3 regions of the Metabacillus sp. YM-086 genome follow, and region 3 is predicted to be linked to each of the others. Evidence: riboswitches for the same ligand, from Rfam matches in the RefSeq annotation. Region 3 holds a riboswitch; each other region holds the start of a gene.

Region 1 (2,206 bases), on a different contig from region 3:
TTAACGTATACTTACGTTGATAACCTCTTGGCGTAATCATTTTATTGTCATATAAAAATGTTGATGAATTTCCAATCACAACCGTTGTAAGCATTCCGATATCATAATCAAGCATATGCTCAAGATCTGTAATAACGATATGCTGTCTGTCACGATACGCACTTTTTACAAGTCCAACTGGTGTTAATGGTGAACGATAGCTTAATAAAATCCGTTGCGCCTCTTGTATTTGTCTTGTTCGGCGACCACTTTTAGGATTATAAAGAGTAATAACAAAATCAGCCTGAGCAGCTGCATCAATACGCTTTTCAATCAATTCCCAAGGAGTTAAATGGTCACTAAGGCTGATTGTGCATGCATCATGCATAATCGGAGCACCTAAAAGCGATGCACATGAATTAATAGCCGAAACACCCGGAATGACTTCAACGCTCACACCTGTTTCTTCTGACCAACCTTTTTCAATTAAAACTTCATAAACTAGTCCGGCCATTCCATACACTCCGGCATCACCACTTGATATGACCGCGACTGTTTTGCCATCTTCTGCAAGTTTTACAGCTGCTTGGGCACGGCTTACTTCCTCTGACATTCCTGTACTAATAATCTCTTGATCTGTTAAAAGGTCCTGAATCAATTCAACATATGTTTTGTATCCAATAATACAGTCACTTTCTTGAATCGCATCTTGAGCCCTTTTTGTCATATGTTCAAAGCTTCCTGGGCCAAATCCGATCACAAGTAATTTTCCTAGCAAGTAAATTCCTCCTTCCAAAATGTATAACGGTATTAAACGTTACTCTTCTGCGGTTTAGCTATTCCTGTAATCGATTCTGAATTTTCAGGTGCAGAAAAATGGTCTTTATCATATGTGTAGATCACACTGTCTTCTACCACATTTCCACCAACTAAGTGATCATGAACAATCTTCTTAGCTATTTCTGGAGTTGCAGCTTTATACCAAACTCCCTCCGGATAAACCACCATTACACAAGCATCTTTGCATCTGCCATTACAACGAGTTCTTGTTGTATGAATGCTTGCATCCAAATCTAAGTTTGTGATTTCTTCTCTTATTGCCTGGGTTGCTTCTTCTCCACCTTTTCTCATACAGCTGCTTCCGTTACAAATGAGTACATGGTGCTTTGTTTCTGTAAGATTCCAAGTCGTCATCTTAACACTTCCAGTCTATTAAAATTTTTTCAAATAAAAATGCACCTCTATATAGGCAGAGGTGCATTAAAAAATGGCAAATGACTAGCATTTTCTACTACACGTCTACCTATATGCCCGTAGGTATCAGTATTAAAAGTTAGGCAGGTCTCCTGACTTAGGTTCATAGCTTTATAACGTCTTCCCGGTTGCATTCAGTGACATTATGTTATAAGGCTTCCCATAACAGTGGCGGGTACCGTGTCGGATTTTCACCGACTTCCCTTTTAAGCACTACATATATCTGAAGTGCACCTAATCTTAAACTCTATTTAGTTTACTCATCTAAACGTATTAGGTTGTCTCTTAAAATATGTCTTTTTAAAAAACAATCTCCAAGTTAAATGCAAAAGATTTTACTCAAGAATAAGATCTTATACTTATTGATAGTACAAAAAAATCCGCTCAGATTTTTACTGAGCGGATGAAAAGGCAATACGAAAGCAATCCAATAAATTTCATATGGTTGCATTCGTCTCACCTTCTCACCTCCCGAAGAAACTGAAACTTGATAAATTAAGACAGGTCTCCTGACTTGTGTTTCACTCTACTTTAAGCCCCTTCCCATATATCACTTTTAACAAAGCTTCAATACAGTGGATTGCTTATTTCGTCGACACTTACAGTTGCGGGGACAGTTCCGGATTTTCACCGAATTCCCTATTAAGCCTTTAGCGGCATCTTAATTTACAGCGTATACTATTTTAAGTTGTTATCAATTGATAGGTATTATATTAAAGCAAGCAAAATGATATTTCAACATATTGTTGGATAAAGTGACAAAAGTTACAATAAAAATGGTGACTTATTCCATTCCTTCATCTTTTTCATCATATGCTATTAACACAATATTTTCGTTTGTTTCATTTCTTAATTCTTTTTCTAAACTCATGATTTTGTTTAATTGGTCACTATCTAAGTTTGCGACTGGAAAGTTTTCATAAACGCTCATGCTTGTAACCTCCTTTTGTTTTATAATAAGATTTTCACCTAA
Region 2 (2,206 bases), on a different contig from region 3:
CTGACTGATCATAATTCGCTTCATAATATCAATCGCAGGGACCTTTTCCTTAGATAACTGTTCATTTTGAACACATTCCCAATAGCGTTCTCTAAAGCTTCCTTGTCCTTTTTGTTCATCATAATAATCTTCGATGCTAAAGCCCATTACTTTACGAACTTCATGGGGATCAAATAGGTACCAATCACCACGTGCTTCAACCTGCTCCATAAATACATCAGGAATACACACACCAGTAAATAAGTCATGTGTCCGCATTCTTTCATCACCATTGTTCAGCTTCGAATCAAGAAATGAAAAGATATCTTTATGCCACACATCCAAGTAAACAGCGATGGCTCCCTTACGCTGACCTAATTGATCAACGCTAACAGCAGTGTTGTTAAGCTGCTTCATCCATGGAATAACACCAGAAGACACGCCTTTGAACCCGCGGATATCACTACCACGGCTTCGAATTTTTCCTAGATATGCACCAACACCTCCACCAGATTTTGAAAGATTGGCAATATCAGTGTTACTATCAAAAATTCCTTGTAAACTATCATCGATTGTATCAATAAAACAACTCGATAATTGACCAACAGGTTTTCCTGCATTTGATAAAGTAGGTGTTGCAACGGTCATATAAAGGTTGCTCATTGCCCAATACGCCTGTTTTATAAGCTCAAGACGATGATCTTTGTTTTCATTTGCCATTAATGTCATTGCAATAATAATAAAACGCTCTTGAGGCAGTTCATATGTTTGTTTACTAAAATCACGTGTTAAATAACGATCTGCTAATGTTCTTAGGCCAATATATGTAAAGAGGTTATCATTTTCCGGCTTAATAAAGGAACCAATTTGTGAAAGTTCACTTTGAGAATATTGTTCAAGAAGCTTAGAGCTATAGAGTCCTTTTGAAACGAGAGTGTTCACTAAATCATAAAAATCTCCATATTTTTGCTTTTTATCATAACCTCTGTTTTCTGCAGCTTCTTTATACAGTTTTGATAAGTAGATTTGCGCACAAAAGTATGTCCATTCTGGCTCTTGTTCATTTATATTTGACAAGCCTTCTAGAATGAGTAAATTAGTAAGTTGATCTGTAGTATAAGACTCTCTTTGTACGATCGTGTTTTGGATTCGTGTTAAGTAGTCATCTATATGTAAAGAAGGGAAGTTTTGATGAATGCTTTCAATGTATGAAGTTAATTTGGATATGTCAAATGCTTCCTGGTCGTTTTTGTTGTTATAAATAATAGGGGATGTTGATGTTGCGATGCTCATAAATATTCCTCCATCTGTTGAATTAGTAACACAGGGAGAGAGATAAAACGACAGAGGAGAGTTCAAGGCAAAAAGAGCCTCAATGATCAGCTATCGTCTCACCTTCTCAGTCCCCGAAGAAATTGAAACTTCCACAAGATATAGGTAGGTCTCCTGACTTATGCTCGTCCTACTATGAGTCCTTCCCATACCTAATATGTACAGTGGATTTCTCAATTCGTCACATTTACAGTTGCGGGGACAGTTCTGGAATTGCACCAGATTCCCTTTTCAGCCTTAATTGGCACCTGAATCTTGTAAAATACAATATATAGTTTTATGTTTTGGTTGATAAATCAATATATAGTTATAATTAGATATATTTCCATGATATAGCACATATACAAAATAATCAACCAATTGTTTTCGTTTGTCGAAAATTATCTAGATTGATAGAAACTTGTAAAGGAAAGGGGCTGTCAAAATAATGACAGCCCCTTTCTTTATACACGTTTACTAAAAAATCCATATATAACTGTTAATATTGGTGAGAGATATAAAAAGAACGCAAATGGTAAAAACGCTAAAACGGGTACACCAAGTGTTTGAGCGAAGAAAGCTCCACTAACTCCCCATGGAATTAAGGGATTAAGTAATGTTCCGGCATCTTCAAGTGTTCGTGATAAATATTTGCGGTCAAGCTTGATTTTATCGTAAAGACCTTTAAATGATTGACCTGGGATAAGAATTGATAAGTATTGTTCACCGGTTAATAGGTTTACGCCAAACGATGAAGCGGCAGTTGATAAAATAAGCTGTCCCTTTGATTGTATACGGTCAATTAATCCATTTAATAATGTAGGGATAATGTGTAATGCATTAAGTAATCCACCGAAGGCAAAGGCAATTAAGATAAGTGAGATGGACCACATCATTGATTGTAGGCCGCCCCGGT
Region 3 (2,206 bases):
CTTGAACAAGATTATACCCTTCGATATTTGTTGGATCTTCACCTGCTGCTAAAGCACCCAATGTTAGTCGCTCATAATCTGTAATTTTTGAAAAACTTCCTTGACGTTCGGTTAATTGTTTTTTCAAGTTTGCTAGATAGCTAGCCGGCAATGTTTTTCCTGCCTTTTTCAAAGCCACTGCCTGCCAGTCTCCAACCTCTTGTTTTAAAACATATTGACTCGCTGCATTTATTGCATTATTAAGGGCAGCTTGATCAAATTTCTCAACTGGCTGTTGTTCCTCTTCAGGTTGCTGCTCTTCCTCTGTAGGTTCTTCTGCCGGTGTTTCCCAAGATTCATATTTTAATGTTACTTTATCAGCTTTTTGAAGCTTGTAACTGTCAACTCCAACTGATGCCATCTCATCATTGACATAAAATGCCCAATAATAAGTACCTTCAGCAGCTAATCCTCCGATACTTGTAATCATCACGCCATATTCAGATGTTTCATATTCGATTTTTTCTTGTCCGTAACCAATCTTTAATAAATCAAATGCAGTTGGTTGATCAATGAACGAAATTGATGAAGGCTCAGGTAAAATCACATGATCTTTATTACCAACTATTTGCAGTGACACGCTATTTTCAGAAGGCTTTGTCCAATCAGTATAACGAAAGCTTATCTCGTCACCCTCTTGTACAACATAACTGTCTGCGCCAACTTGTGCTTGAACACCATTAACATAAAATGCCCAATAATATGGGTCGGTTGCTTTTAATCCGTTAATACCTGTGATAAAAACTCCATATTCCCCTTCAGTATACTCAATCTGGCTCTCGCCAACAGCTTGAACAAGTACATCAAATGCAGTTGTATCCTCTGCAAATGTATAGTTTGTTTCATCTAGTAATAGTTCATTGTTATTCCCAACAACTGATATTGTTTCCCCTTCTGCAGCAAATACAGTTGTCTGAAAGGTGCTAACGAATAAGGTAGAAACGAAAAGGACAGATAATATAATATGCTTTACTTTGTTGAACAACGTGTTCTCTCCTATCTATAAAAATTTATTGAGGCAAAAAAAAAGCCTCTATGTAAGAGGATTGCAGTCGTTAAGAAAAAAATGTCCAATTATTGACCTTTCTTTTCTTAACACCCTCCTATCCGCGTAGTACGAGGTGAAAAAATAGGCAGGTCTCCTGACTTATGATCAACATCCTCACAGCCTTCCCATCTTATAGACAGTGGCAAATTTGTAAAGACTCTCATTTACAGTGGCGGGACCGCGCCGGACTTTCACCAGACTTCCCTTTTCATGATAGGATAATACTATCAACCTATTTTTATCATATTCATTTTAACTGTTTTAATCATAGTCTAGTATGAAAATGGTGTCAATATATGTAGGAGTCTGCATATATATGGTAGAAACTACAAAAAATCATTTTTTCCTTTCATTCATATAATATAGCGTTATTTATTCCCTGGTTGACTCAAAAAGAAAAAGCCATGATCTTTGAATCATGATCATGACTTTTTCGCTTATTTTGTTTCTCTATGCACTGTATATTTCTTTAATCGTGGGCAATATTTTTTAAGTTCAATTCGATCGGGGTTATTACGCTTATTTTTTGTTGTAATATAATTCCGATCACCAGTTTCTGTACATGCTAATGTAATTTTTACTCTCATTAAGATTTCCTCCTTGGAAAAATAAAATTAATTTTCTGCAGTAAAAGCTGGAAGAGGATCGTTAAAAGAAGACCAATCCTGTTTCATTTCATCGTTTGTTAATAAGCATTCATCTAGAGCTTTTTCAATCAATTCACGGTTCATGCCGATCCCAATCATAACAAGCTCTGTTAATCGATCACCGTATGTGTGATCCCACTTTGCTAATAACTCAGGTTCTTCTTTTAAAAATTGATCCTGCTCTGCCTTTGAATAAGAAGCAATCCAATTTCCTGCTCCCTGAATGATAATAGAGGGACCAGCCTGTGAGAGAAGTCCTGTTATATCATTACGTGAAGCAAGCCAGAAAAACCCCTTAGCCCTAACGACGTCTACAGGCCAATTTTCAAGCCAAGTCATAAACCTTTCAGGATGAAACGGTATTTTCCTCTTATATACAAAAGAGGTGATTCCGTATTCCTCTGTTTCAGGTATATGTTCGTGCATAAGCTCTTGTATCCACCCTGCGGATTGGCTAGCTTGTTCGAAATCA

The links. Region 3 has a riboswitch for cobalamin ahead of ACEWK1_RS11060 (DUF4430 domain-containing protein). Riboswitches for the same ligand answer to the same signal wherever they lie in the genome.
Region 1: linked by a shared signal. The riboswitch ahead of ACEWK1_RS22045 ((2Fe-2S) ferredoxin domain-containing protein) and the one ahead of ACEWK1_RS11060 (DUF4430 domain-containing protein) in region 3 are both predicted to bind cobalamin.
Region 2: linked by a shared signal. The riboswitch ahead of ACEWK1_RS22490 (ribonucleoside-diphosphate reductase subunit alpha) and the one ahead of ACEWK1_RS11060 (DUF4430 domain-containing protein) in region 3 are both predicted to bind cobalamin.

The regions. Positions count from the first base shown of each region.
Region 1 is NZ_JBLUOI010000070.1:20,863-23,068, reverse strand. It holds gene cobJ (precorrin-3B C(17)-methyltransferase) at 1-706, opposite strand, end outside; gene ACEWK1_RS22045 ((2Fe-2S) ferredoxin domain-containing protein) at 790-1,173, opposite strand; cobalamin riboswitch at 1,298-1,486, opposite strand; cobalamin riboswitch at 1,715-1,912, opposite strand; gene ACEWK1_RS22040 (hypothetical protein) at 2,018-2,164, opposite strand.
Region 2 is NZ_JBLUOI010000074.1:4,694-6,899, reverse strand. It holds gene ACEWK1_RS22490 (ribonucleoside-diphosphate reductase subunit alpha) at 1-1,272, opposite strand, end outside; cobalamin riboswitch at 1,398-1,578, opposite strand; gene nhaC (Na+/H+ antiporter NhaC) at 1,755-2,206, opposite strand, start outside.
Region 3 is NZ_JBLUOI010000020.1:60,324-62,529, forward strand. It holds gene ACEWK1_RS11060 (DUF4430 domain-containing protein) at 1-1,024, opposite strand, end outside; cobalamin riboswitch at 1,154-1,338, opposite strand; gene rpmG (50S ribosomal protein L33) at 1,525-1,674, opposite strand; gene ACEWK1_RS11070 (GTP-binding protein) at 1,702-2,206, opposite strand, start outside.